Parazoarcus communis: one gene and its partner. The protein of the gene in region 2 binds, or shares a complex with, the protein of the main gene of each other region. Links are inferred from orthologs where the notes say so. Each region holds a gene or a part of one and is shown on either strand. Other genes may lie near its edges.

Region 1 (8,605 bases), 2.4 Mb from region 2 along the record:
GCAAGCGAGCACCTCGGACTGCCCTGGGATCATGAAGTTGCGATGCGCATGATCGGCATGAATTCGCGCGACGGCTACCGCCTGCTGCAGGACGCCTTTGGCCCGAGCTTCCCGATCGACGAACACCAGGCCGAGTTTGGCCGCCGTTACGAGCAAGCCATCGTCGACGGCCGCTTCCCGCTCAAGCCGGGCGTTCCCGAACTCCTCGACCAGCTCGCGCTGCGCGGACTGCCGGGCGCGGTCGCCACCTCCACCCGGCGCAGCCGGGCACTGCCCAAGCTCGAAGGCGTCGGCATCCTGCACCGGCTGAAGGGCGTAATCGGCGGCGATGAAGTGCGTAACGGCAAACCGGCACCCGACATCTATCTGGCCGCGGCGGCCCTGCTTGAGACGCCGATAGCGCATTGCCTGGTCCTCGAGGACTCGAACACCGGCGTGCGCGGCGGACTGGCTTCAGGCGCCCAGGTGGTGATGGTGCCCGACCTTCTGTCCCCCGCAGAGGATGTACTGGCGCGTGGCATCACGGTGATGAACGACCTCCACGAAGTCGCCCGCCGCCTGGCCGACTGACCCCACCCGAAACCCGCCGCAGCCGTTCAACAGACAGGCAGCGGCACCCGGAGCCCTACTGATGATCGGACGCATCACCGGCACGCTGCTGGAAAAGAACCCACCCCAGATTCTGGTTGATGCCAACGGCGTCGGCTATGAAGTCGACGTGCCCATGAGCACCTTCTACAACCTGCCGGCGACAGGCGAGCGGGTCAGCCTGCACACCCACCTTGCGGTGCGCGAGGACGGTCACTTCCTGTACGGCTTTGCCACCGACGAAGAGCGCACCGCCTTCCGCCAGCTGCTGAAGATTTCCGGCATTGGCGCACGCATGGCGCTGGCGGTGCTGTCCGGTCTGTCGGTCAGCGATCTCGCCCAGGCGATCGCGCTGCAGGAGGCAGGCCGCCTGGTGAAGATTCCCGGCATCGGCAAGAAGACCGCCGAACGCCTGCTGCTCGAGTTGCGCGACAAGCTCGGCAAGGCCCTGCCCAACGCTGGCGGCATTCGCCTTGCCGCGGGCGTCGACGCCGCACCGGACGCGAAGAGCGATATTCTCAACGCGCTGCTGGCACTGGGCTACAACGAACGCGAGGCCCTTGGCGCCATGAAGGGGCTGGGCGAGGACATCGGTGTGTCGGACGGCATCCGAGCCGCACTCAAGCTGCTGTCGAAGGCATGAGCATTGCTCCGCACAGCCTGTCGCCAAGTCGCTAAACTCTCGCCATGATCGAAACTGACAAGCTGCGCTCGGCCGCACCCGAAAGGCTGATCTCCGCGGAGCCCACCGACCGCAAGGAAGACGCCATCGAGCGTGCCCTGCGCCCCAAGCGACTGGCCGAGTACGTCGGACAGGCGAAGATCCGCGAGCAGCTGGAGATCTTCATCGAAGCTGCGCGCAACCGCAAGGAGGCGCTCGACCACGTCCTGCTGTTCGGCCCGCCGGGTCTGGGCAAGACCACGCTGGCCCATATCGTCGCTGCCGAGATGGGCGTCAATATGCGGCAGACCTCCGGGCCCGTGCTGGAGCGCGCGGGTGACCTCGCCGCCCTGCTCACAAACCTCGAGCCGCACGACGTCCTCTTCATCGATGAAATTCACCGCCTGTCACCAGTGGTCGAGGAAATCCTCTATCCCGCGCTGGAAGACTTCCAGATCGACATCATGATCGGCGAAGGCCCGGCCGCACGCTCGGTCAAGCTCGACCTGCCGCCGTTCACGCTGGTGGGCGCAACCACCCGCGCGGGCATGCTCACCAACCCCTTGCGCGACCGCTTCGGCATCGTCTCCAGGCTCGAGTTCTACACGCCGGACGAACTTGCCTACATCGTCAGTCGCTCCGCACGGCTGCTCAACGTCAGCATCGACGACGCCGGTGCGCTCGAGATCGCCCGGCGCGCGCGCGGCACCCCCCGCATCGCCAACCGCCTGCTGCGCCGGGTGCGCGACTATGCCGAGGTGAAGTCCGGCGGCGACATCACCAGTGCGGTCGCAGACGCAGCGCTGGTGATGCTCGACGTCGACGTGCTCGGACTCGATCTGATGGACCGCAAGCTGCTGCTGGCAATGCTGGAAAAGTTCGGTGGCGGCCCGGTCGGCCTCGACAACATCGCCGCGGCGATCGGCGAATCCTCCGACACCATCGAAGACGTCATCGAGCCCTACCTGATCCAGCAGGGCTACCTGCAGCGTACCCCGCGCGGTCGCATGGCAACGCATTCGATCTGGCAGCATTTCGGCCTCAACGCCCCGCGCCTGCCGGGCAGCGACCTGTTCGGACAATAAGCGCCGAAATGGCAGCGGGCCTGCTTGTAATCGTATCCGCGATCGGGATCCTGCTCCTTCTGGCTCGCCCATCACGCAAACCGAAGGACCGCAGGAAACATGCTCGCGGGAGCCGTCTGACTGAAAAGGCGGCGAACAGCGCTTCTGCGCATGCGGCGCGGGACACGGACAGTGCCTGCGGCAGTGATGACTGCGACGGTGGCGACTGATGCGGACCTTCCAGGTGCTGATGCTCACGCTCTGTCTGGTTGGCGGCCTGCACCTGCTGCTGCAGGCACCGGAATTCTTTCTGCCCGACAGATGGGACCCGGCCTTCGGTCGCCAGTTCGACGCCACCGCCTCGAGAGTGCTCGGTGGCGGTCTGCTGGCGATGGCGGCGATGGCGCTGATCTTCCTGCGCCACCATTTCTACGCCGAGGTGCGACGCCTGCCCGGCGCCGCCATGCAAAAAATCTACTTCGGCCTCGTGCTCATGGCACTCGGCCTGATCACGCTGGCTTTCAACCTCGCCGACCTGGTGCCGAACCCGGATCGCGCCCCGTCGGCCAGCATCCAGCGCTGAGCGGAAGCACGCCTTCGCGGCCCCCGCCCGTGTGGGCAATCAGCCGATCTGAATCGCAAGTCCCTTGAGGTACTCGCCTTCGGGCACGGCCAGGCCGACCGGATGGTCGGGTGCAGCGGCCAGTCGATGCAGGATGCGAGCGTCGACGCCGGCATCACTTGCCGCACTGGCGACGATCTTCTGGAACATCTCCAGCCCGATGCCACCGGAGCAGGAATAGGTCATCAGGATGCCACCCGGCGCCAGCAGGCGGAAGCCGAACAGGTTGATGTCCTTGTATGCGCGCGAGGCACGTTCGGCGTGAGCCGCGGACGGCGCAAACTTGGGCGGATCGAGGATGATCAGGTCAAAACTGCGCTCTTCGGCACGCAAACCGCGCAGTGCCTCGAACACATCATCCTCGCTCCATTCGGCACGCGCGGCATCGAGTTGCGGGTTGAGCGCCAAATTGCGTGCGGCGGTGGCAAGTGCGGGGCCGGACGAATCGATCGACAGCACGCTGCTCGCCCCACCCGCCAGCGCCTGCAGGGAGAAGCCGCCGGTGTAGCAAAAGCAGTTCAGTACCCGCCGCCCATGGGCAAGATCGCCGGTGAGCTTGCGGTTGTCGCGCTGATCAAGATAAAAGCCGGTCTTGTGGCCACCGACCACATCGACCTCCATCCGCACGCCATTTTCGACGATCTGCAGCCCCTCGGCAGGCAGTTCGCCGAAGGCAATTCCGGCGCGCGGCTCCAGGCCTTCCAGCCTGCGCACGTCGGAATCCGAGCGTTCATAGACGGCGGCGCAGCCCGTCGCCTGCACCAGACCGGCCACGATGGCATCGCGCCACTTGTCGGAGCCGGCACTGGTGAGCTGCAGCACAACGACGGAACCGTAGCGATCCGCGATCACGCCCGGCAATCCATCGGATTCGCCGTGGATCAGCCGCTGACCGTCCTGCCCGCGCAACATGGGATGCGTCTCGCGCCGGGCGACGGATTCAGCGACCTTGCGCTTGAAAAAGGCGTGATCGATTGCCGCTTCGGCATCCAGTGACCACACCCGGGCACGGATCTGTGACTCGGGCGACCACGCTGCACGCGCCACCACCTTGCCGTCGGCAGCGACCACATCGACCGTGTCGCCCGGACGGGCGCGGCCTTCGAGATGATCGACAGAGCCGGCGAAAATCCAGGGATGACGACGAAGGACGGTGCGTTCCCTGCCGGGACGTAGATGAAGGCGAGCCATGGATGATGATCCAGCAAAAGGGCGCCAAGTTTAGCCCTTACCAGCCTCCTTGCGCCACCGCCCTGCCAGCACCCACCGTCAGTCGCCGAGCAGGCGCCGGGCGCGATCCGCGGTATCGATCAGATCCGGAAGCTCGCGTGAGCTCATCAGATGACCAAAGTGGTGCAAAGCGCCCGAGGACACATAGAGGTGGCCGTTCTTGCGCCGGGACACCCAGCCGAGCTCGACAAGCCGTGCCACCTTGCGGCGAACGGTCTCACGCGGGAGGCCGGTGGCCGCCGCAATCGAATAGGCATTACAGGGCTTGAGCGTGCACTCAGGCAAGCCTTCGCCGTCGACGGCGCCTGAACTTGGCGTGCCGATATTGTGCAATGCAATTTCGCCGAGCAGGATGGGCAGCATGATGTCGCGATCGAACTCTTCGAACCAGCGCTTCATGTTCCGGACTTCATGCTTTGCAAGCAGCAGGGCAACATCCCGGAGCATGCGCTGCTTTTTTATTTTCTCTGCGGGCGGAGCTTCGATTCCAGCATCCATGGAAGCCTCATCGGGGGCGAAAGGTTCAGATGTCATAAGCATCCTTGCTTGCGGCTCAGTGCCTTGTACGCACATCGCCGCTTATTATTTATTGTTGATTGATGCACGACAGCATAGCCGATCGCGAATGAGTATCAGCATTTATCGATACCCAAAATGGGGAACGCTACAGCCTATTCCTTCGCCTTCCGTGCCCGCGGATGAGCGGCATCATAGATCCTGGCGAGGTGCTGAAAATCAAGGTGCGTGTAGACCTGGGTGGTCCGGATGCTGGCGTGGCCGAGCAGTTCCTGAACCGCACGCAGGTCCCCGCTCGACTGCAGCACGTGGCTGGCGAAACTGTGACGCAGCATGTGCGGATGGACATGCACGCCCAGGCCCACCGTACCGGCTCTCAGGGTGAGCCTGCTGCGAATCGCCCCCGGGCTCATTCGTCCGCCCGTACGCGTCACGAACAGGGTCGGACTGCCGACCGGCACCTGCCCGCGCACCTCAAGCCACTGCCTGACCGCCTCGACCGCCTGGCTGCCGACCGGCACGCTGCGCGTCTTGCCGCGCTTGCCGCGCACCGTCACCATGCCGCCCTCAAGATCGCTCGCATCATCGAGTCCAAGCCCGGCGAGTTCGGACAGGCGCAGACCTGACGAGTAGAACAGTTCGAACATTGCCAGATCGCGAATCTCGAGCAGGCTGTCGGCCGGGGCGTCGAGCAAGGCCTTTGCCTGATCGGGAGACAGCACGCGCGGCAGTGTCGCCGGCGATTTTGGTGCACGAATACCGTCCACCGGATTGTGCTTGAGCCCATGGTGGCGGATCAGCCACCGATACAGGCCGCGCCAGGCCGACAGGCAGCGCGCAATCGAGCGCCCGCCCAGGCCTTCTGCATGCATGCGCCCCACGAAGCGGCGAATCTCGGCCGCGCTCAGGGCACCGGGGTCGCGCCCCTGTGCAAGGCTGTGCAAGCGCAGCAGATCCCGACGGTAGTTCTCCAGCGTCAGCGCGGCGGCACGGCGCTGGGTCGCAAGCCACCCCAGATAGCCTTCGACCCAGACCGGTGCCAGCGCTGCGGCAAGTGGCTCAGGCATGCGCTCAGCCGATCTCCCCGAGCAGCGCGGCGGCGGCAAGCTCACCGATCCGGCCGAGATACAGGGTGCCCATCTCGGGGTAGAAACGCTCGGGCTCTTCACTGCCCAGGGCCAGAAGACCGACCACCTGAGTCTGCCGACGCAGCGGCATGAGGGCTACGGAACGCACATGCGGTGCCGACTCGCCAAACCAGCTCAGCACTTCGATGTTGCTCGGCGCACCGCAATACGGGTGACGGAGGTCGCCCGCAAACAGGCGCACGCCTTCGCCAACGGGCGCGAAGTCCTCGTCGCTGCGAGCCAGCACGCTGTTCCAGATTCGCAGCGCGACATGAGGAATGGCGAAGTCCTGCTGCATACTGGAAAAAAGTTCGTGGCGGACGCCTTCGTAACCGTGCGCCTCGAGCAGCAACAGGGTCAGCCGATGCACTTTTTCGCTGATCTCGTCGTTCTCCTCGCCAAAGCGAATCAGTTCGGCAAGCTTGACCTCCAGCAGGCGGATCTTGTCGCGCAGGGCGTGAAGCTGCCGTTCCGCAAGCGAGATCGCCTGGCCTTCGTGCTGCGGGTGCGGCACGGTCAGTTCGGTGAACAGCTCGCCATGGTCGGACAGAAAATCAGGGTTGTCGCGCAGATAGCGTGCGACTTCATCGGCATTCATCGGCAATAGCTCCTGTCGGGCATCAAGCCCTGTTGCATGTCTCCAGACATCAGACGAGATTCATCTCGCCCTCAAAAACCGTTACTGCCGGGCCAGTCATCAGCACCGGCGTGCCTGGACCTTCCCAGGCAATCTCAAGCTCACCGCCACGGGTTTCCACCCGCACCGGCGAAACAACCAGTTCGCGCAGTATCGACGCCGCCACTGCGGCACATGCCCCGGTGCCGCAGGCCAGGGTTTCCCCGGATCCGCGCTCAAACACGCGCAAGCGAATGCGGTGCGCATCCACCACCTGCACGAAGCCTGCATTCACCCGCGCGGGAAAACGCGGGTGGTGCTCGATCAGCGGCCCCTGGGTTTCGACCGGGGCCGCATCGACGTTGGCCACGACCTGAACGGCGTGCGGGTTTCCCATCGATACGGCCGTGATCGCAAGCATGTCGCCGCCCACCTCGAGTGGCTGCACGATCGCGTCGGAGTCGGAGACGAAGGGGACCTCGGCAGAAGTGAGGACGGGCACACCCATATCGACCGTGACCAGCCCATCCTCGCGCAAACGCGGCGAAATGATGCCGGAGCGGGTCTCGACGCTGATGTCGGCCTTGTCGGTCAGTTTTTTGTCGTATACGAAGCGCACGAAGCAGCGTGCGCCGTTGCCGCATTGTTCGACTTCGCCGCCGTCGGCATTGAAAATGCGGTAGCGGAAATCGACAGCCGGCCGGCTCGGCGGCTCGACCACCAGGAGCTGGTCGCAACCGACGCCGAAATGGCGATCGGCGATCGCCCGGACGCGCTCGGGAGTGAGTTCAACCGGTTCACGGGTTGCGTCGATCACGACAAAGTCGTTGCCGAGGCCATGCATCTTGGTAAAGCGCAGTTTCATGGGAGTTCTGATCAATGCGGAAAGCGTGCCCGGATTCTCCTCCTGCACCCGGGTATCGTCCAGCACGCGTCATCGTGAGAGAATTCGGGACATGACCAATACGCCAGCGCCACGCCGCTCAGCTCTCCCGATTTCCGCATGGTTGCTCGGCCTGCCCGGCCTTGCCTGTCTGCTTGGCGGCCTGGTGCTGCTGGCGGGAGACTTCAGCGATGTGCATCCGGTGCTTGCCGAAAGCGGCACCGCAATTGCGCTCATCGTCTCTGCGATTGCCCTACTCGGCAGCGCCGCCTTTCCCGTGGTCCTGCGCCATCTCGCGGACGCCGACGCGCCTGCAGCAGATCAGTAGAGCTTGGCCTCGCCCACGGGGCGCGTCTTGAACCGCCTGTGCACCCAGTAGTACTGCTCCGGCATCGTGCGCACGACCGACTCGATCCACTCGTTCATGCGCAGCGTGTCGGCCTCGACATCCGCGCTCGGAAAGTCGGACCATGCCTCGCCGATCTCGACGACGTAGCCGGCGCCGCCGGGCAACATCTTCGTGACACAGGGCAGCACCGCTGCGCCGGCCACGCGGGCAAGCCGCGGCAGTCCGGTGATGGTAGCCGCCGGCACACCGAAAAAGGGGACAAAGATCGCATCGCGCCGACCGTAATCCATGTCCGGCAGGTAGTAGAACGGGCGCCCGGCCTTCATCGCCTTCACCGAGCTGCGCACGCCATCCTGCCGCGCGAGCAGCAGCTGATCGCCAAACCGGCTGCGGCCATGATAAAGCCAGCGATCGAGCACCGGATTCTTCTTCTGGCGCGCATAGACACTGACGATATCGAAGTCCATCGTCACCCGCGTCCCGCCCATGTCGAGTCCGACAAAATGGGGGGCAAGCAGGATGACCGGCGTCCCCGCCGCCTGCAGTGCCCGCACACGGTCGCCGCCCTCGATTCTGACGATGCGCTCGAGACGCTCGCGGCTGCCCCACCACAACAGGCCGCGCTCGAGCAGGCTGCGCCCCACTGTACGAAAATGACGACGCGAGAGCTGACGCCGCTGCCGCGCATCAAGTTCGGGAAAGCACAGCTTCAGATTGGTATCCACCACATGCCGGCGCGGCAAGGCAAACACATGAAGCAGCAGCCCCAGCGCCTCGCCCAGTCGCGCCAGCACCGCAAGCGGCAGCCAGTGCAGCAGCCAGAATACCGCCACGCCGAGACGGCTCATCACGCCTCGGAACCTGCTGCCGCTTCACGCCCTGTACGCGGCTTCTTGTAGCGGTTGTAGCCCCACATGTACTGGCCGGGGCACTTCAGGATGACGCGTTC
Region 2 (8,606 bases):
GATGTCGACCGACGAAATGGCCAAGGTCAGGGCGCGCGAGTCCGAGGGCAGCGGGCCGATACAGGATTTCCTGAGCGCGGCAGCAAAGCGTCACCGCGTGTGGCTGGTGGGTGGCACGCTGCCGCTGGTCGCGGAGGCCGACAACAAGGTGCGCAACAGCACGCTGGTGTTCGACGACCGCGGCGAACGACGCGCCCGCTACGACAAGATTCACCTGTTCGGTTTTCAGCGCGGTGCCGAGCGCTACGACGAGTCGGTTACCATTGAGCCGGGACAGACGGTGAGCACTTTCGACTCGCCTGTGGGCCGGACTGGGCTGTCGGTGTGTTACGACCTGCGTTTTCCGGAGCTGTTCCGGGCCATGGGGGTGGTGAATCTCATCATCCTGCCGGCGGCCTTCACTTACACGACGGGTCGTGCGCACTGGGAAGTCCTGCTGCGTGCCCGCGCGATCGAGAATCAGTGCTACGTCATGGCGCCCGCACAGGGCGGCGAGCACCCTGGTGGCAGGGTGACCTGGGGGCATACGATGATCGTCGATCCCTGGGGCGAAGTGATGAATGTGCTCGAAACCGGGCCCGGCGTGGTGACGGCGGATGTGGACTTTGAGCGTCTTGCCTCGCTGCGTGACAGCCTGCCGGCCCTGCGCCACCGCTGTCTCGGTTAACCTGCGGCCCTTGCCTGAGTGGCAGAATGATCGAATTCGCGCGAGCCGGGTCAAAGCGGTAGCGCCTAAACTGGATACATGATGAGCAAGAACCCCCTGAAAATTGCCGACAAATACCTGCTCTCGCCCTATGGGCTGGGAGAGGCCGAGCTGGAAAAGGTGTTCCGCAAGCTGATGCGGCATCAGATCGATTACGCCGACCTGTATTTTCAGTATCAGCGCTCCGAGGCCTGGAGTCTGGAGGAGGGCATCGTCAAGTCCGGCAGCTTCGACATCGAACAGGGCGTCGGTGTGCGTGCCATCAGTGGCGAGAAGACGGCCTTTGCCTATTCGGACGATATCTCGCTGGACGCGCTTGTCGGTGCCGCGACCGCAACCCGTGCGATCGCCGACGTCGGTGATCGGCGCAAGGCAGTGATCACGCCTTACAAGACGCGCAGCCGCCTGTATCGTGCGGATGATCCGCTCGATTCGCTCGACGACACCGCCAAGGTGAAGCTGCTGGAGCGGCTGGAGAGCTTTGCCCGCGCCGAAGATCCGCGCGTTACCCAGGTCATGGCACACATCGCCGGCTCCTGGGAGGTCGTGCTGGTGGCGCGCAACGATGGCCATATGGCCGCTGATGTGCGTCCGCTGGTGCGGGTGTCGATCACGGTGATCATGGAGTCCAACGGCCGGCGCGAGCAGGGCAGTGCCGGCGGCGGCGGACGTTACGATTACGGCTATTTCTGCGACGAACGCCTTCAGGACTACGCCAGGGCTGCAGTGCATCAGGCCAGTGTCAACATCGATGCCGACCCGGCGCCGGCCGGTACCATGCCGGTCGTGCTCGGCCCCGGCTGGCCGGGCATCCTGCTGCACGAGGCAATCGGTCACGGGCTGGAGGGCGACTTCAACCGCAAGGGCAGTTCGGCGTTTGCCGGACGCATCGGCCAGCAGGTTGCAGCACGTGGCGTCACGGTGGTCGATGACGGCACCATCCCGGATCGTCGCGGTTCCCTGAGCATCGACGACGAAGGCAATCCGACCGAAAACACCGTGCTGATCGAGGATGGCATTCTCACCGGCTACATGCAGGATACGATGAACGCCCGCCTGATGGGCATGGCGCCGACCGGCAACGGTCGTCGTGAGTCCTACGCCCACCTGCCGCTGCCGCGCATGACCAATACCTACATGCTCAATGGCGACAAGGACCCGGCCGAGATCATCAAGTCGGTCAAGAAGGGGCTGTACGCCGTGAATTTCGGCGGCGGACAGGTCGACATCACGTCGGGCAAGTTCGTGTTTTCGACCGCCGAAGCCTATCTGATCGAGAACGGCAAGGTGACGCGTCCGGTGAAGGGCGCAACCCTGATCGGCAACGGCCCCGATGTACTGACCCGTGTGAGCATGATCGGCAACGACATGGCACTCGATCCCGGTGTTGGTACCTGTGGCAAGGACGGCCAGAGCGTGCCAGTTGGCGTCGGTCAGCCCACCCTGCGTATTGACGGGCTCACCGTCGGCGGCACCGCCTGAGCGACGCTTAGCCCGGCGCGCCTGGCGCTGAGTGGCACTTGCTGCGAAAGCGCTCCGGGTCCAGCTCGTGGCGCTGTAGCAGGCGGTAGAACTCGGTGCGATTGCGCTCGGCCAGTCTGGCCGCGTCGGACACGTTGCCGCCGGTCAGGGACAGCAGCTGGGTCAGGTAGTCCCGTTCGAAGCGTGCTTTCGCTTCGGCATAGCTCAGGCGCGTGCACGAGCTTCCGTGCAGCGCGCGCTCAACCTGGGCGAGTGAAATCTGTGTGCCGGTACTGAGGGCGCACACCTGCTCGATCACGTTCTGCAACTCACGGATGTTTCCCGGCCAGTCGGCCAGGCACAAGGCCTGCAGTGCCCGCGCCGAGAATCCGCGCAGACGCTTGCTGTCGCGCCGGGCAATGTCCTCCAGGAAGTGTGTGGCGAGCAGGGGAATGTCCTCGCGCCGTTCATCGAGCGAGGGCAGATGGAGGCCGACGACCTTGATCCGGTAATAGAGATCCTCCCGAAAGCGTCCCTCTGCCCGCGCGCTGCGCAGGTCGCAATGCGTGGCTGACAGAATGCGCACGTCGACCGGCCGACTGTGCATGGCGCCGACGGCCCGCACTGATCGCTCCTGCAGCACCCGCAGCAACTTGGTCTGCAGCGTCAGCGGCATGTCTCCGATCTCATCGAGCAGCAAGGTGCCCCCATTGGCGGCTTCGAACAGACCTGGATGGGCGTTGATGGCGCCGCTGAATGCGCCGCGGACATGACCGAATAGTTCGGATTCGAGCAGATGCTCGGGAATGGCACTGCAGTTGATCGCGATGAAGGGGGCGGCTGCGCGCGGACTGGACTGGTGGATGAAGCGTGCCAGCAGCTCCTTGCCACTGCCACTCTCTCCCTGAATCAGCACGCTCGCATCGGTATTGGCAAGCATCCGCGCTTCATCCAGCAAAGTCTGCATGCGCTCGCTGCGGCTGATGATGGCCGGTCCGGCGCTGCTGCCGGTCACGCGTGTGGCCGGCTGCGGCAGATGCGCGCGACGGCTTGGGCGGTCGGAAGACGGTTGGAGGAGCATTGGGTGATGGTGTCGTCTATGCTTGAATGGTAAAGCGCAATGAACCGAGTGTAGGCGGGGCGAGCGGCTGCCTCCGGTAAGCAAGTGCAAGATGATGTTTCAATGCCGGGGCGTCGCCGTTTCACGACATCGGGAAGTGCATTTGCAGCAAGCCATTCGGCCTTTGGTGAAGTTTTCTGTCGCCTGATAGCGACACATTTCGATGTGTTGCCCGGGTGGTCGGAGCGGTTCCGCACGCCGCCAGTCTTCAGGTTATTGTCGTGTAAGGCTTTTTCCTGTCGGGTACGGTGCTTGCAATACGCTGCCTTGATGCTCCATTCCGGAGCGTCGCCTCAATCAGGAGATGCCATGTTCAACAAGCCCAGCATGTTCCCCAAATCATCCGAACCCGCTGTAGGTCGCAGTTCGAGGCCTGTCGGCAGTACTTCGCCGGCGCTCACGACGAGCACGACGTCTTCCGGCACGAGCACATCGCCGAGTACGGTGTCGCCTGCACCCGACAGTGTGTCGAAGCCTGTGGATCAGGGCGTAAACCGGGCCGATGGGGGCGCAAGCGCGGCGGAGGCGACGGGCAGTGGCAGCCGTTTGATCGTCGGTCCTGACGTCAAGCTCAAGGGCGCCGAGATTCTCGATTGCGATACGCTGGTGGTCGAGGGCCGCGTCGAGGCAACGATGGACAGCCGGGTGATCCGCATCGCCGAAGCGGGCGCCTTCAGTGGCAAGGTCGGAATCGACATCGCCGAGATTCATGGCGTGTTCGACGGTGAGCTGACCGCTCGCGAGCAGTTGTTCATTCATTCCACCGGCCGTGTCAGTGGCAAGATCCGCTATGGCCGGATCCTGATCGAAGAAGGCGGTGAAGTGTCGGGCGATGTTCAGCCGCTTGCAGCCGCAGCGAAATCCGAGCAGCGCCCGCAGGACAAGCCTTCAAGCTCGACCTCGAGTCCCGAGGTGAAGTCGCTGACGGCCGTGGCTGGCTGACTGCGCGCCGTCGGGCGCGGTACTCAGTTGGGCTTTACCGCGCCTTCGCCGGCCGCAAGGCGTGTGGGTGTCCACGACCAGTGGCGCTCCCAGGCCGTGCGCACCAGGTTGGGGTAGGTCGGTTTGCCCAGGCTGCCGTTGTACCGCCCCAGTGCGCGGTAGAGGTCGCCTTTCTCGATGTCGAGGTAGTGGCGAAGAATGGTGCAGCCGTAGCGCAGGTTCGTGCGCAGGTGGAACAGGTTGTCATCTTCGCGCCCGATGACCTTCAGCCAGAACGGCATGACCTGCATGAATCCTCTCGCACCTGCAGACGAGATCGCGTATTTGCGGAAGTTGCTTTCGACCTGAATCAGGCCGAGCACCATCTGCGGGTCGAGTCCCGCTCGCGTCGCCTCGTAATGAATCGAAGTGAGCAGCTCGGTGCGGTAGTTCTCGTCGGGGATGCGTTTTTCCAGCCTGCGCGACATGTCGCTCAGCCAGCGGGCGCGTTCGCCTGCGTCGCCGATCGGCAGGGTGGGCGGGGCGGCGTCACTGACCGCTTCATGCAGGGCTGCGCGCACGCTCGCCGCGAGCGGTTCGTACTGCTGCGCGCCTGCAAACGCCTGGCTCGCAGCAAGCGACAGCAGCACAGCCCCCAGCAGGCGGCGCGTGTTCCGGAACGGGCGGGGGGCTGTCATGAGCTAGGGGCTGGCCGGTTCAGGCGCGCAGCTGAGCGATGACGTGGGCGGCGATGTCTGCAGGCGCGAGCTTGTGTTGCTCGCCATCGCGGCGGGTCTGGTACTCGACCATGCCTTCCTTCAGCCCGCGGTCGCCGATCGTGACCCGGTGCGGAACACCGATCAGCTCCCAGTCTGCAAACATGACGCCCGGGCGCTCGTCGCGATCGTCGAGGATGACGTCGATGCCGGCATTCTTCAGCGTCTCGTAGAGCCTGGTCGCTTCGTCGCGCACGAGTTCGGACTTGCCCCAGCCGACGCCACAGATCACCACCTCGAACGGCGCGATTGCCGCCGGCCAGATGATTCCGCGCTCATCGTGGTTTTGCTCGATGGCAGCACCGACAATGCGGGTCACCCCGATGCCGTAGCAGCCCATCTCGAAGTGCTTCGGCTTGCCGTCGATATCGAGGAAGCTCGCATTCATGGCCTTCGAATACTTGTTGCCGAGATAGAACACATGGCCCACCTCGATGCCGCGCTGGATGGCGAGCACGCCCTTGCCATCGGGTGAGGGGTCGCCCTCGACCACGTTGCGGATGTCGGCAACGAAATCGGGCTCGGGCAGGTCGCGCCCCCAGTTGACGCCGGTGTAGTGGAAGTCTTCCTCGTTGGCACCGCAGATGAAGTCGGCCATGTTGGCAACGCTGCGGTCGGCAACAATGCGGACGGGCTTCCTGAGCCCGATCGGGCCCAGGTAGCCGGGCTTGCAGCCGAAGTGCTCGATGATTTCGGCCTCGGTCGCAAAGCGGAAATCGCTCCCCAGTCCTTCGATCTTGCCGGCCTTCACTTCGTTCAGCGAGTGGTCTCCGCGAACCAGCAGCAGCCACACGGTGGTCTTGACGACCTCGCCCTTGTCGTCGGTTTCATCGCTTGCCAGCACGAGCGACTTGACCGTCGTGTCGAGCCCAACCTGAAGGAGGTCGGCGACATCGGCGCAGGTCGCCTTGCCCGGGGTCGGTGTCTTCTCGAGTGCGCCCCGCGCTTCGCCGCGAACAGCCTGCAGGGCCAGCGCCTCGGCGAGTTCGATATTGGCTGCGTAGTCGGAGTCAGGGCAATAGACGATGGCGTCTTCGCCGGTATCGGCAATTACCTGGAATTCGTGCGAACGGTCACCGCCGATGGCACCGGTGTCGGCCGCAACGGCACGATACTCGAGGCCGATGCGGTCGAAGATGCGGCAGTACGTCGCGTACATGTTGTCGTAACTGCGGCCGGCTGCTTCCGCATCGCGGTCGAAGGAGTAGGCGTCCTTCATCACGAATTCGCGCCCACGCATCACGCCGAAGCGGGGACGGCGCTCGTCGCGGAACTTGGTCTGGATCTGGTAGAAGTTCTTCGGCAACTGACGATAGCTCTTCAGTTCCTGGCGGGCGATGTCGGTCACCACCTCTTCAGAAGTCGGCTGCATGGCGAAGTCACGATCGTGACGGTCCTTGAAGCGCAGCATTTCCGGGCCCATCTTGTCCCAGCGCCCTGTCTCCTGCCACAACTCGGCAGGCTGCACGATCGGCATCACCACTTCCATTGCCCCTGCGCGATCGAGTTCGTCGCGGATGATGGCCTCGACCTTGCGAATCGAACGCAGGCCCATCGGCATGTAGTTGTAGATGCCCGCGGCGACCTTGCGGATCATGCCTGCGCGCAGCATCAGCTTCTGGCTGACGACTTCGGCGTCTGAAGGGGCTTCCTTGAGGGTGAACAGATGAAACTGGCTGGCGCGCATGGGAATTTCGTCGGATTGTAGTGTCGAATCTGCGAATTCTAGCGTATGCCGGCACCGGGGTGCGGAGGTCCCGCCAAGTCGATTGCCGGGAACGACGGATGGGGCGTGCTTTCAAAGTGGTCGCAAGTGTGGAAAAATCCGTGTCAACTAAGCCAAATTGAAGGTTTGATCATGCTCGATCGTGAAGGCTATCGCCCGAACGTCGGCATCATCCTGGTCAACACGCGTAATGAGGTGTTTTGGGGTAAGCGCATTCGTGAGCACTCGTGGCAGTTCCCGCAAGGTGGCATCAAGCACGGCGAAACGCCGGAGCAGGCCATGTACCGGGAATTGTTCGAGGAGGTCGGTTTGCGCCCGGAGCACGTCAAGATCCTCGGCCGCACACGCGGCTGGTTGCGCTATGACGTTCCCAAGCACTGGATAAAGCGGGAATGGCGCAACACCTATCGTGGACAGAAACAGATCTGGTTTCTGTTGCGACTGGTTGGGCGTGATACGGATGTATGCCTGCGCGCCAGTACTCACCCGGAGTTCGATGCCTGGCGTTGGAATGACTTCTGGGTTCCGCTCGATGCTGTCATCGAGTTCAAGCGCCAAGTGTACCAACTGGCGCTGACGGAACTGTCCAGAGTGTTGTTTCGCGCCCGCTCTTTCGAACTGCCCGATGCCTACCGGCTTGACGAAGGGCCTTCCGCCTGAGACGGGGGGCGTTCGTTCATCTTGCAGATATGGGGCCACTGGCCTCGTATCGGGAGCTATTGTCTTGAATCTCCGTAATGTGCGTCGCATGCTGTTCGGGCTGGTGGCGCCCGCGCTGTTATCTGCGCTGGCCTCGTCTAACGTGTTTGCGCAGGAGTCGTTCGAAGACCGCGTCGCCAACTGGAAGGAAGGTGATGTGGCCATGCCGGCTGCGCCTGCCGAAGCCAGCCTGCATGAGTTCTTTGTAAGTGCGTCGTCGCCGAACCGTTTCATGTTCGACCGCGACACGCTCACCGTCGGTGCCGATCAGGTCGTGCGCTATGTGCTGGTGATTCGCACCCCGGGTGGTGCCGAGAATGTCACGTTCGAGGGGATCCGCTGTAATACGAACGAGCGCCGGATTTATGCCAGCCGCAGCAGTCGCGGTGAGTGGGTGCCGGTCAAGGGCAGCGAATGGGCTCCGATCCTCGACAATACCTACAACCGTCCTCGTGCCGCGCTGGCCTACGAACTGTTCTGCGACGGACCGGCCCCCCGCGAAGTGTCGATGAAGTGCTGCGCCGCCTGAAATCCGGCTACGGGACGGTGGCGAGTCCGATGCAGGGAGGCAGGTAATGCTCGATCAGGCCATCATTCATTTCGACAAGGCGCTGCGGACGGTCTTCGCGCCGGCAATGACCGTCAGGCCGGTGCCGGGCAATGATCTGCCCGATGCGCCGCTTGACGAAGACGAGAAGCGTCATGCTGCCGCGCTGATGCGCGTCAATCACTGTGGGGAGATCTGTGCGCAGGCTCTTTACCAGGGGCAGGCACTGATGTCCAAGGACGAGTCGATCCGAAAGGCGCTTGAACAGGCGTCTCAGGAAGAGACCGAGCACCTTGCCTGGACTGAGCAGCGTATCGCCGAACTCGGCGGACGCAAGAGTCTGCTCAACCCCCTTTGGTATGGCAGCTCGCTTGCTGTCGGCATGCTGGCGGGTCGCTTTGGCGATCGCTGGAATCTCGGCTTCCTGGCGGAGACCGAGCGCCAGGTCGAGTCGCACCTCCATGGGCATCTGGAGCGCCTTCCCACTGAAGATCGCAAATCACGCGCGATTGTCGAGCAGATGAAGGCGGATGAGATCAGTCACGCCAATACAGCGGTCCGGCTCGGCGCCAACGAGCTTCCAGCGCCCGTCAAGGGCTTGATGAAGCTGTTTTCGCGGGTGATGACCGAAACGGTCTACCGCGTTTGAG

The links.
Region 1: the proteins of CEW87_RS00605 (region 2) and dapF are in contact, whole or in part, in a solved structure (PDB 5YGU), measured with the Escherichia coli proteins. The link is inferred for Parazoarcus communis from one-to-one orthologs.

The regions. Positions count from the first base shown.
Region 1 is NZ_CP022188.1:2,524,467-2,533,071, reverse strand. What follows is about bases 5,373-8,217. They hold dapF (diaminopimelate epimerase), read right to left. Parts: upstream 7,290-8,217; coding sequence 6,456-7,289; downstream 5,373-6,455. Other genes in these bases: CEW87_RS11535 (lysophospholipid acyltransferase family protein), read right to left, coding at 7,629-8,217; CEW87_RS11540 (hypothetical protein), read left to right, coding at 7,381-7,635; CEW87_RS11550 (DUF484 family protein), read right to left, coding at 5,753-6,406; CEW87_RS11555 (tyrosine recombinase XerC), read right to left, coding at 5,373-5,748. Also shown: CEW87_RS11585 (HAD family hydrolase), read left to right, coding at 1-570; Holliday junction branch migration protein RuvA, read left to right, coding at 632-1,231; Holliday junction branch migration DNA helicase RuvB, read left to right, coding at 1,276-2,334; CEW87_RS11570 (hypothetical protein), read left to right, coding at 2,543-2,896; CEW87_RS11565 (class I SAM-dependent rRNA methyltransferase), read right to left, coding at 2,936-4,126; CEW87_RS11560 (helix-turn-helix domain-containing protein), read right to left, coding at 4,205-4,612; more of CEW87_RS11555, read right to left, coding at 4,837-5,372; more of CEW87_RS11535, read right to left, coding at 8,218-8,504; CEW87_RS11530 (lysophospholipid acyltransferase family protein), read right to left, coding at 8,504-8,605. UniProt on the Escherichia coli protein: Involved in the succinylase branch of the L-lysine biosynthesis and in the biosynthesis of the pentapeptide incorporated in the peptidoglycan moiety. Catalyzes the stereoinversion of LL-2,6-diaminopimelate (L,L-DAP) to meso-diaminopimelate (meso-DAP).
Region 2 is NZ_CP022188.1:132,984-141,589, reverse strand. What follows is about bases 5,761-8,606. They hold CEW87_RS00605 (RNA pyrophosphohydrolase), read left to right. Parts: upstream 5,761-6,842; coding sequence 6,843-7,370; downstream 7,371-8,606. Other genes in these bases: coq7 (2-polyprenyl-3-methyl-6-methoxy-1,4-benzoquinone monooxygenase), read left to right, coding at 7,985-8,605; CEW87_RS00600 (CNP1-like family protein), read left to right, coding at 7,435-7,938; CEW87_RS00610 (proline--tRNA ligase), read right to left, coding at 5,761-6,671. Also shown: CEW87_RS00635 (carbon-nitrogen hydrolase family protein), read left to right, coding at 1-667; metalloprotease TldD, read left to right, coding at 746-2,188; CEW87_RS00620 (bactofilin family protein), read left to right, coding at 3,597-4,229; CEW87_RS00615 (lytic transglycosylase domain-containing protein), read right to left, coding at 4,253-4,906; more of CEW87_RS00610, read right to left, coding at 4,926-5,760. UniProt on the Escherichia coli protein: Master regulator of 5'-end-dependent mRNA decay.